DNA from 2 places in the Gordonia iterans genome. Region 1 is predicted to be linked to the other one. Evidence: riboswitches for the same ligand, from Rfam matches in the RefSeq annotation. Region 1 holds a riboswitch; the other holds the start of a gene.
What was found. A riboswitch is a leader RNA that binds a small molecule or an ion and turns the genes downstream of it on or off. The one in region 1 is predicted to bind S-adenosylmethionine.
Positions count from the first base shown of each region.

Region 2: linked by a shared signal. The riboswitch ahead of C6V83_RS06850 (bifunctional o-acetylhomoserine/o-acetylserine sulfhydrylase) and the one ahead of C6V83_RS03640 (aminotransferase class V-fold PLP-dependent enzyme) in region 1 are both predicted to bind S-adenosylmethionine.

Region 1 is NZ_CP027433.1:797,271-803,031, reverse strand. Features, by position in the region: gene dacB (D-alanyl-D-alanine carboxypeptidase/D-alanyl-D-alanine endopeptidase) at 1-714, opposite strand, end outside; gene C6V83_RS03645 (inorganic diphosphatase) at 840-1,319, shown strand; gene C6V83_RS03640 (aminotransferase class V-fold PLP-dependent enzyme) at 1,383-2,657, opposite strand; SAM riboswitch class IV at 2,674-2,788, opposite strand; gene C6V83_RS03635 (isochorismate synthase) at 2,878-3,951, shown strand; gene C6V83_RS03630 (O-succinylhomoserine sulfhydrylase) at 4,238-5,437, opposite strand; gene C6V83_RS03625 (rhodanese-like domain-containing protein) at 5,449-5,761, opposite strand, start outside.
Region 2 is NZ_CP027433.1:1,454,421-1,460,181, forward strand. Features, by position in the region: gene C6V83_RS06835 (bifunctional methylenetetrahydrofolate dehydrogenase/methenyltetrahydrofolate cyclohydrolase) at 1-426, shown strand, start outside; gene C6V83_RS06840 (DUF3017 domain-containing protein) at 429-752, shown strand; gene metX (homoserine O-acetyltransferase MetX) at 770-1,930, opposite strand; gene C6V83_RS06850 (bifunctional o-acetylhomoserine/o-acetylserine sulfhydrylase) at 2,001-3,308, opposite strand; SAM riboswitch class IV at 3,374-3,502, opposite strand; gene C6V83_RS06855 (cutinase family protein) at 3,722-5,359, shown strand; gene C6V83_RS06860 (PE-PPE domain-containing protein) at 5,617-5,761, shown strand, end outside.

The DNA of each region.
Region 1 (5,761 bases):
CAGCGGCCGCTGCCGGGCGCCGTCGACCATGAGCGACGTGATCGGCGCGATGTCGCCGCCCTCGATGTCCTCCTCGGACCAGGTGCGCTCCATCGCGGGTCCCTCGACGGAACTGGGAGCCACGGCCACCGACGTCACCTCGACTCCCGATTTGCGGATCTGCTCGGCGAGGTCGGAGATGCGGGGCGCATCGGTGTAGAACGTGTCGCTGCCCGGGTCCTGCACCGAAAGCGTGGGGTCGAGCGCCCCGACCAGGATCACCTGACCGTCGTCGCCCTGCACCACTTCGGTGGTCAGCCGGGAGCCGTGATCGAGCTGCTCCAGCACCGCCGCGGCGGTCAGGATCTTCGCATTCGACGCCGGGGTGCGCGGATCGTCGGGGTCCTTGGACCACAGCACCTCACCGGTGACCGGATCGGAGACCATTCCCGTCAGCTTCCCCAGGTCACGGTTCCGCAGACCCTCCCGCAGCGCAGCCGCGATCCCGGCCTTGGTCGGCATCGGCGCATCCGGAGACACCGGGCGAATGCTCGGGTCCACAGTCACCGCCGCCGGCCGCGGCGGAGTGCCCACGGGCACCGGCTCCGGCTTCAGGGAGTACCAGTTGTAGCCGAGGACACCGCCCAACGCGAGCGCCGCGACCAGCACCAGGATCAACGCGGTGGCCAGCAACCCGCGCCGACGGCTCCGCCCGGGCTTCGTCGTCGCTCCCACGTGCTTCCCTTCGGATCTCGGATTGTGCCGCGCTCACAAGTTCGGCCTGCGCGCTCTGCGCGAACCCTCACCACAGTATCGTTGAGCCCCGAGACACCCGCGCCAAGACCAGAGGAGACGAACGTATGGAGTTCGAGGTCACCGTCGAAATCCCCAAGGGAGCCCGCAACAAGTACGAGGTGGACCACGAGTCCGGCAAGGTCTACCTGGACCGCTACCTCTACACGTCGATGGGTTACCCCGCCGACTACGGCTACATCGACCACACCCTGGGCGAGGACGGCGACCCGCTGGACGCGATGGTCCTGCTGCCCGAGTCGGTCTACCCGGGTGTGATCGTCAAGGCGCGCATCGTCGGCATGTACACCATGACCGATGAGGCCGGCGGCGACGACAAGCTGCTCACCGTGCCCGCCGGCGACCCTCGCTGGGACCACATCCAGGACATCTCCGATGTCAACGAGTTCGAGCTCAAGGCCATCTCGCACTTCTTCGAGCGCTACAAGGACCTGGAGCCGGGCAAGGAGGTCACCCCCGGCGGCTGGGTCGGCAAAGACGAAGCGCTGAAGGTGGCCGAGGCAGCGGTGGCCCGCTACGGGAACTAGCTTCCGCTCGTTGAGCCCGGCCGAGCCCGCTAGGGCTCGGCCGGTGTCGAAACGCCGCCAGGCTCAGCCGACCAGCTCCGACAGCGCCGCGATCAGGCGGTCGACGTCGTCGGAACTCGTGCCGAGGCCGAAGCTCGCCCGCACCGCACCGTCCGGGTAACCGAGGCGCCGGACCAGCGGATGAGCGCAGAACTTGCCGTCGCGCACGCCGATGCCGTGGCGCTCGCTCAGGTACTCGGCTACCTCACGGGCGGTGCGGCCCGCGACGGCGAATCCGGCGATGCCGACGCGATCGGCGACGTCGTCGAAGATGCGCAGCGGTGTGACGCCGTCGAGCTTCGCCAGGCCCGCATCCAGCCGGGTCAGCAGGTCCCGCTCGTGATAGCCGATCAGCTCGTAGCCCAGGTTGCCGATGGCGTCGGCGGCCGCGGCGATCGCGACCGCCCCCAGCACATTCGGACTGCCGGCCTCGTGGCGAGCGGCGCCGGTGTGCCAGGTGGTCTCGGTCAGGTCGACGTTGTGCGTGGCTCCGCCGCCGGCGAGGTACGGCTCGGCGGCGTCGAGCCAGTCGCTGCGGCCGACCAGCACGCCCGCGCCGAACGGCGCATAGACCTTGTGCCCGGAGAACACCACGTAGTCGACGCCGTGACTGGCCAGCGCGACCGGACGGTGGGCGACCAGTTGCGCGGCGTCGATCAGGATCCGGGCGCCGTGCCGGTGTGCCAGCGCGGTGAGCGTACGGATCGGCAGCACCTCGCCGGTCACGTTCGATGCCCCGGTGATCGCCAGCAGCGCAGCAGGTTTCGCAGTCAGTTCGGCCTCGAGGGCCTGCAGCGTCTCGGTGAACGTCGGCTGTGCGACGACGACCCGCGCCCGCCCGGTGCGCTGCCACGGGAGCAGATTCGCATGGTGCTCGATGTCGAGCACCACCACGTCGCCCCCGGCGGGCAGGATGTGCGCGGCCAGATTGAGCGAGTCGGTGGTGTTCCGGGTGAACACGACGGTGTCGTCGGCGCGACCGCCCACGAACTCGCGGACGCGCTCGCGGGCCTGCTCGTAGCGGGCCGTCGTGATCTGGGACAGCTGTCCGGCACCGCGGTGGACACTCGCGTACTGGCCGAGCGCCGCGGTGAAGGCCTCGGCCACCTCGGTCAGCGCCGGCGCGCTCGCGGCGTAGTCGAAGTTGGCGTACCGGACCTCGCCTCCGCCCGAGACCGGCACGGTCTGCGATCCCCCGACGACCGGGGCCAGGGAGGTGACCCCCGGGCAGCGGCCGTCGTCGAGTACGGGCGTTCCGAGATCGGTGGTGGTGACAGGGGTGTCCAAGACAGCGGTCATGGCGATGCTCCTCGAGAATTCGCGCTTGCCGCGGGCCGGTCGGCCGGCGGCCAGGTCGTCACCCGGAGCACCCCGCCGCGAAGGAGGGTTGCCGACCAGCTAGCCGGGGCTTGTCGCTGGCACTCGTGACCTGCCGACGAATATGCCCGATCGCCCGCCCCGGCGCGAGCGATAAAATCACGCCGGGTTTAACCGTCGGGCCTCAGATACCATCGCCTCCATGAGGGTGACCGGAGAGACTAGTTTCCTGCTCTCCCGGCCGTCGACCACGGTGCGCGGCACCGGTGTCGCCGCCCGGTATCGGTCGGTCGCCGCGGCACGCGAAGGACTCGGGGCGGGTGCCCCCGTCGTCGCCGGACTGCTCGCCTTCGACACCGCAGCCCCTGCCGCGCTGCTCGCTCCGCAGCACTGGTCCCTCACCGACCAGACCGTCCCGGGTCGGGATCCGGCACCGACCGAACCGCTGACCTGCACCGTCACCCCTTCCGGCACGCATCGGGAGCGGGTCGCCCGGGCCCTGCGGCTGATCGCCGACGGCGACCTCGAGAAGGTGGTTCTGGCCCGCACCATGGAGCTGACCTTCGGCGAGCCCGTCGACGCCGATCGGCTCGCCGCACGGTTCGCGTACGGAGCCGGGACGGCCGCGGTGTTCGCGGCGCCGGCACCGGACGACCGTTGGCTGATCGGGGCGAGCCCGGAGCTGCTGGTGCGACGCAGCGGCCGCATCGTCACCTGCCATCCGTTCGCGGGATCGGCTCCGCGGCACCGGGATCCCGTCGCCGATCGGGCGGCCTCGCAGGGGCTGCTCGATTCGGCGAAGGACCTAACCGAGCACGCGTTCGTGGTCGACGACCTGCGCGCCGGCCTGACGCCGCTGTGCACCGAGCTCGACGTGCCCGGGCGGCCCGCCCTCACTTCCACCGGCGAGATGTGGCATCTGGCGACCCCGATCCGCGGGGTGCTCGCGGACGAGTCGATCACCGCTCTGGACCTGGCGACACTGCTTTCGCCGACACCCGCCGTCTGCGGGACGCCACGGAATGCGGCGGCCGCGGCGATCACCGCGATCGAGGGCCCCCGGGAGTTCTACGGCGGCGCGGTGGGCTGGTGCGACGCTCGCGGCGACGGCGAGTGGCTGGTCGCCATCCGCTGCCTGGAACTGCAGGCCGATCGCCGTTCGGTACGCACCTGGGCGGGCGGCGGCATCGTTGCCGGCTCTGATCCCGACGCCGAAGTGGCCGAGACCGACGCCAAGTTCCGGACTGTGCTCCGCGCCCTCGGGATCGGCGACTGACGGCGTCGGATGGTGGTTTCGACACGCCTCGTCGCCTCGCTCCTCACCGGCTCAACCGGCGAAACAGTCGAAGCCGGGCCAACACAGCTCGGCCAGCGAAACAGTCGAAGCCGGGCCAGCGAGGCGGTCCCCGCGAAGCCGCTCCCGCGAAGTCGTGTCCCTACTGTGACGTAGATCGGCGAGGCTCCGATCCCGGTCCGACATCGCAGCAGGTCGGAGCCGTTCGAGCACGTTGCGGCGGGAGAACCCCGAAATCCTACGCCACAGTACGGTCACCCGAGGACGGTCAGCCGAGCGCCTGATCGAGGTCGCGGATCAGGTCGTCGGTGTTCTCCAGGCCGACCGAGAGCCGCACCATCGAATCGGTGAGCCCGATCGCGGCCCGCCCGTCCGGGCCCATCGCGCGGTGGGTGGTGGTGGCCGGGTGGGTGATCAGGCTCTTGGCGTCGCCCAGGTTGTTGGAGATGTCGACCACCTGCAGAGCGTTGAGCACCTCGAACGCGCGCTGCTTCCCGGCGAGGCCGGGTTGTTCCCCGAGTTCGAAGGTGACCACCGTGCCGCCGCCGGACATCTGCGCGCGCGCCAGCTCGTACTGCGGGTGGGAGGGCAGGAACGGGTACAGCGTGCGCGCCACCCGCGGGTCGGCGTCGAGGAACTGGGCGATCTTCAGGGCACTCGCCACCGACTGATCCAGGCGCAGCTTCAGCGTCTCCAGGCCCTTGAGCATCACCCAGGCGTTGAACGGACTCAGTGCCGGTCCCGTGTGCCGCATCAGCTCGCGGACCGGACCGGAGATGTACTCCTGCGTGCCCATCACGGCACCGCCCATCACCCGGCCCTGCCCGTCGATGTGTTTGGTACCCGAGTACACGACCACGTCTGCGCCCAGATCCAGCCCTCGTTGCAGCAGCGGGGTCGCGAAGACGTTGTCGAGTACCACCTGCGCGCCGGCGGCGTGCGCCAGATCGGCGACCGCGCGCACGTCGACGAGCGTCTGCATCGGGTTGGACGGCGTCTCGAAGAACACCGCGGTGGTCGGCACCGAGAGGGCCTGCTCCCACTGCGACAGGTCTTCGCCGTCGACGAACACCACCTCGACGCCCCACGACGGAAGGATCTCGTTGCAGATCACGAAGCACGACCCGAACAGACTGCGGGCCGCGACCAGCCGGCTCCCGCTCTTGCACAGCGCGCCGAGCGCCACGAACACCGCGGCCATGCCGCTGGCCGTGGCGAAGGCCGCCTCGGTGCCCTCGATCCGCCGCAGCCGCTCGGTGAACATCTCCACCGTCGGGTTGCCGTAGCGGGTGTAGACGAAGCGCTCGTCCTCGCCGGTGAACGCACGCTCGGCGGCCTCAGCCGAGTCGTAGACGTATCCGCTGTTCAGGTACAGCGCCTCGGAGGTCTCGAAGAATCCGGACCGCAGCAGACCGCCACGGACCGCGACGGTCTCCGGCGACACCCATTCGGGCAGGTCACGGCTCATGAGTGCTCCTTCTACGCTTGCCTCCACGGCAGACCCTCAGCGCGCCAGCCGGTGGATCCGCGGTGGCCCTGGGCGTCGAGCCCGCCTTCGAATCCGTCAAGAATGTTGTACGCCTTCGCGATGCCCGCCGCCGTGGCGGCCTCCGCCGCGGCGATCGAACGCTGACCCGAGCGGCACAGGAAGAGGACCTGCGCCTCGTCGTCGATTCCAGCTGCCCGCAGCTGGGGCACGAACGTCGGGTTCACGTCCCCACCGGGGAAGCTCAGCCACTCGACGTAGATCGTGCGCTTGCCCAACGACGACACCTCGGGCACGCCGACGAAG
Region 2 (5,761 bases), 660 kb from region 1:
CATCTGCTGCGCCGGTACGACATCCCGCTCGACGGCGCTCACGTGACCGTGGTCGGCCGCGGCGTCACCATCGGCCGGCCGATCGGCCTGCTGCTGACCCGCCGCAGCGAGAACAGCACGGTGACGCTGTGCCACACCGGAACCCGTGACCTCGCCGCGGAGGTGCGCCGTGCCGACATCGTGGTGGGTGCCGCCGGAGTGCCGCATCTGATCACTGCGGACATGGTCAAACCCGGCGCGGCCGTGATCGACGTCGGCGTCAGCCGCACCGAGTCCGGTCTGACCGGCGACGTCCACCCCGACGTCTGGGAGGTGGCCGGTGCGGTCTCGCCCAATCCCGGCGGAGTCGGCCCGCTCACCCGGGCGTTCCTGCTGGTCAACGTCGTCGAACGGGCCGAGGCGCAGTTGGCGGCGGCGGGCGGGTAGTCGTGGCCGCGTTCGAGGTCGAGACGATCCGGAGAGCCCGGCTGCGGCACCGCGTGGTGCGGCAGATCCCGTTCCTCGTCGTGCTCGGGGTGGTGGCCGTAGGCGCCGTCTTCGTCCTCGTAGACCGCTGGCGCCGGGGCAGCGTGATCTTCGGAGGCGCCTTCCTCCTCGGGGCCGTGCTGCGCACCGTGATGAAGACCGATGCGGTCGGTCTGCTGCAGGTGCGGAGCAAACCCTTCGACATCGCGTGGATGACGTCTACGGGACTTCTCGTGATCTGGCTGGCGATGTCCATCGACTCGCTGGGCACCGGGGATCAGCTGTAGACGACCGTCCGACGGGTTCAGCGGGTCGTGCGCGCGGTGCGGGCCAGCGCCATCGTCTGGTCGAGCAGACCGGCGATCGGCTCGGTCTCGGTGAGGAAGCCGTCGTGGCCGGCGCCCGAGTGCACCACGTGCAGACCTCCGACGCAGTTGCCGAGTTCGGCGGCGATCTCGGCCTGCTGGTACAGCGGGTACAGGCGGTCGGAGTCGATGCCGCCGACGATCGTCGGCACCTCGCACGCGGCCAGCGCGGCGGCGATGCCGCCGCGTCCGCGTCCGACGTCGTGGCTGTTGAGCACGTGGGTCAGGGCGACGTAGCTGCCCGGGTCGAACCGATGAGCGAGCTTCTTCGCCTGATAGTCGAGGTAGCTCTGGACGGAGTAGCGGCCGTCGACCAGCGGGTTCTCCTCGCCCTGCGGGAGATTCTCGAAGCGGTCGTCGAGCTCGCGGTCGTACCGGTAGCTGAGATGCGCGATGCGGCGAGCGACGCCCATGCCCGCAGTCGGGGCGCGCCCGGTGCCGTAGTAGTCGCCGTCCTGCCAGTCGGCGTCGGAGGTGATGGCGGCGATCTGGGTGGACTGCGTGCCGATCTGATCGGCGGACGCTCGTGCGCCGACGGCCAGCACCAGCCCGGCGTCGACCTTGTCCGGGTGCGTGACCAGCCACTCCAGCGCCCGTGCACCGCCCATCGACCCGCCGGCCACCGCGGCGAAGCGGGTCACCCCGAGGGAGGCGAAGGCACGACGCTCCGACTCGACCAGATCGCGCACGGTGAGCCGGGGGAACCGGCTGCCCCAGGCCCGTCCGTCCGGAGCGAGGGTGCCGGGTCCGGTGGATCCGTAGCAGCCGCCGATCGCGTTCGGGGCCACGACGCACCACTCGCCGGTGTCGACGGCGCAGCCGGGCCCGATCAGGCCGTCCCACCATCCGCCCATCGAGAACCGTTCGTCGGGCGGCCCGGTGACGTGCGAGTTGCCGGTCAGGGCGTGCAGCGCGAGGACGATGTTGCTCCGGTCGGCGTCGGGAGTGCCCCAACGCTGAAAATTGACCGTCACGTCCTCGAGCCGCCGCCCCGAATCCAGCTCCAGATCACCGATCGGCACGGCGACGGAGACGCCGTCCGGACCGGAGGTCCAGTCGGCGCCGCTGAGCGTCGCGGTCGCGTCGCAGCTCACTGACACGTGAGCACTCCGTCCTCCGTGCCGTCCGACAGGTGAGTCATCGTCGTATCCCGGGCTTCTTCGGTGCGCCTCAGGCCTTCGCCGCGGCGAAGCCCTTGTCCAGGTCGGCCAGGATGTCGTCGATGTTCTCGATACCGACGGCCAGGCGCACCAGTCCGGGAGTGACCCCGGACGCGAGCTGCTCCTCGGGGGAGAGCTGGCTGTGGGTGGTCGACGCCGGGTGGATCACCAGCGACCGGACGTCGCCGATGTTCGCCACGTGGCTGTGCAGCTCGAGCGCATTGACGAACTTCTTGCCGGCCTCGACACCGCCCGCGATCTCGAAGCCGATCACGGCGCCCTGTCCCTTCGGCAGCAGCTTCTGGCCGATCTCGTAGTACGGCGAGGACTTCAGGCCGGCGTACGAGACGGATTCGACCTGGGGGTGCGCCTCCAGGAACTCGGCGACCTTCTGCGCATTCGCGACGTGCCGCTCCACCCGCAGGCTCAGGGTCTCGATGCCCTGTGCCAGCAGGAAGGCGTTGAACGGCGAGATCGCCGAGCCGGTGTCGCGCAGCAGCTGGATCCGGGCCTTGAGAGCGTAGGCGGGGGCGCCGAGGTCGGCGATCACCACGCCGCCGTAACTGGGGTCCGGGGTGGTGAAGCCGGGGAACAGGTCCTCGCCGTCGCGCTGGACGCGCCAGTCGAAGTTGCCGCCGTCGATGATCACACCGCCGATCGCGGTGCCGTGGCCGCCGATGTACTTGGTGGCCGAGTGCACGACGACGTCGGCGCCGTGGGCGATCGGGTTCAGCAGGTACGGGGTGGCGACGGTGTTGTCGACGATCAGCGGGAGCCCGGCATCGTGGGCGACGCCGGCGACGCCTTCGATGTCCAGGATCTGGTTGTGCGGGTTGGCGATGGTCTCGCCGAAGAGCGCGCGTGTGTTCGGGCGGATGGCCGCTTTCCACGACTCGAGGTCGTCGGGGTCGTCGACGAAGGACACCTCGATGCCGAACTTCGGCAGCGTGTAGTGGAAGAGGTTGTAGGTGCCGCCGTAGAGGCGGGGGCTGGACACCACGTGGCCGCCGGCCTCGACGATGTTCTGGATCGCGTAGGTGGTGGCGGCCTGGCCGGAGGAGACCAGCAGCGCCGCGACGCCCCCGCCGAGGGCGGCGAGGCGATTCTCCACGGTGTCCTGCGTCGGATTCATGATCCGGGTGTAGATGTTGCCGGGCTCGGCCAGCGCGAACAGGTTCGCCGCGTGGTCGGTGTCGTCGAAGACATACGACGTGGTCTGGTAGATCGGGAGGGCTCGGGACTTGGTGTCGCCGACCACTTGGCCGGCGTGCACCTGCAGGGTCTCGAAACTCCAGTCGTTGTCGGTGGCGTCAGACATGGATGAGGCGATCTCTTTCTTCTCGGTCGGCCGGGCCGCTCGGCCCGGTCTGGGTCCGACCTTCGGACCCGCGCTTGTCGATACTGTTCGCGCTTGTTCAGTGCGGTAAAGACCAGGTCATCACCCGGAGCACCCCACCGCGGTTGGAGGGTTGCCGTTCAGCGAGCCGGGGCTTGGCGCTGACACTCATGACCTGTCCTTGAGGATATCGCACCGGTGTGTCGGTGCTGGAAACACTCTTCTCGCCGTGCGCTAAACCCCTTTCGAGCCGGCTCCGGTGTGCTACTGCGTGCGATTCGGACAACACCCGTGTCCCTCATTCTGGGACTTACTCCCAGTGTGACAGGCGTCTCACAATGGTCGGGCTCGGGGCTCGTGGGGATCCCCGGCAGCAGCCCAGGGGGATCGCCGCCATGAAGTTCTCGCGTGCACGTGTCGTCCGCGCCGTCGTTCTCGTCTCCGCGATCGCCGTGGTCGGCGCGCTCGGCCTCCCCGGCGGGGTGGGGGTCGCGTCCGCCGGCGGACCGGACTACGACTGCAAGGCCGGCGCCGTCGTGATCGTGGCAGGCACCAACGACGACGGCGCGGCGTCGCAGATCGGCGTCGAGCAGCGCTACACCGGTAAGCACCCGAACGGCACCGCCAACCCGAACAGCCCGTATCACGGAGCGAACGAGTACAAGGTGATCAAGCCGGAGTACCCGACGACGCTGTGGCCGCTCGGCACCGTCGGCTACAACGCCGACGTCGCGCTCGGAACGGCCGCGACCAAGCAGGCGATCGCGGAGTACCAGACGAACTGTCCGGAGAAGGAAGTCGTGGTGGTCGGGTACTCGCAGGGTGCCCGGGTGGCCGGCGACGTGCTCTCCGACCTCGCCAACGGCAGGCTCGACGACGAGGAGTTCACCGTCGACGGCCACCCGGGCTCGCACAAGCTGTCCAAGGAGAAGGTGCGGGGCGAGCTCTACTCCGATCCGCGTCAGGAGGGATCGATGGCTGGCCGCGGCATCGAACTGGCGCTGGTCGGCGTGATTCCGGGACTGACGATGACGGGACCGCGCGAGGGCGGCTTCGGCGACATCCCGGTGATCTCGTACTGCTACAAGGGCGACCCGATCTGCGATCTGCCCGACCTGCTGCACGATCCGTTCGGGGTGATCGACGGCTTCGTCGGCTACTTCACCAAGCACGGGTACTACCCGTGGCGGATGTGGGCGCCGGTCACCAACGGCAACCAGTGGGACTGCATCGGCGGACCGGCGCCGGAGGACGCGTCGAGTTCGTATCACTGCCTCGTCGGTGCGCCGTCGGCGATGTCCGGCGTGCGCGGAGACCTGGTCGACACGGTGCGCGAGCTCGTCGGGCTGCCGGCGCGCGAGGTCGTCGACTTCTGGGGGATGATCCCGAACCTCAACCGGATCTTCCCGCACGCGACGCTCTCGGACCTGCAGCCGTACCTCGTTCCCGTGATGAACCTGTTCCCGCCGCTGCCGCAGCTCGGCTACGGGGCGTACCTTCCGGACCTGTTCGTGTTCGCCGGCTTCCTGGAAGGGCTGGCCTCACTCGACCTGAAGAAGATGGGCGCTTCCGTCGAGGACTTCGCGAAGAGCCTGGTGTCGATCGGGCTGCTGCCGGTGAACTTCGCCGAGCACTGGGCCGGGCGCGCGATCGCGCTCACCGGTCGCGACGGGCCGATCGGCAGCTCGACGACGTCGGGAGACGACGCCGCGGCCTTCGCGGTCGCCGGAACGGCCGGAGCCGCCGACGCCCACCGCTCCGGAGGCCCCGCAGACCTCGTGCCGACCGCGCCGGAGCCTCGCGGTCGCGGCCCGGAGATCGCGCCCGCGGCGCCTGCCCGGCCGGACGGGGAGGACGGGGTCGTCGTGCCTGCGCCCTCCGCCCCGACGACCGAACCGGTCACGGACGACGCGGAGACGGACGATCCCGTGCCGGGCACCGCGCCGGAGGGAGACTCCGCGCCGACCGCCGAGCCGGCCCGGGAGACGGAGTCGGCTTCCGTGGACGAGCCGGAACCGGCCGCCGTCGGCTGACGTCCGCGCGGCGGTCGGCAGGCGGGGTCGGCGGCGGTCGGACGAGGGTGCCGGAAACGGTAGTGCGAGAGCGGATTTCGCCACTGTGGACCGCGGTGAGTCGGACATCACAAAGCGGGTGCCGGTGTGCGGTCTCGTTCACCGGCATGTGACGAACGGCAGCGCGTGAGACGCATTCGCGTGACAGTCTCTTGAACGATGTCCGTAAGCGGTGTCCTCCGGTTGCGGGACGCCCCGGCGCGGGATTCCTTCTCTCCATGCAGAGAAGATTCAGCACAGGGTCGGGGATCGGCGCGGTGGTCGCCGGCGTGGTGGCGACGGTGGTCGCGGGATTCGGGGCGCCCCCGGCGTCCGCGATTCCGCGCGACTGCGGGAACGGGGCGGCCGTGATCGTGGCCGGGA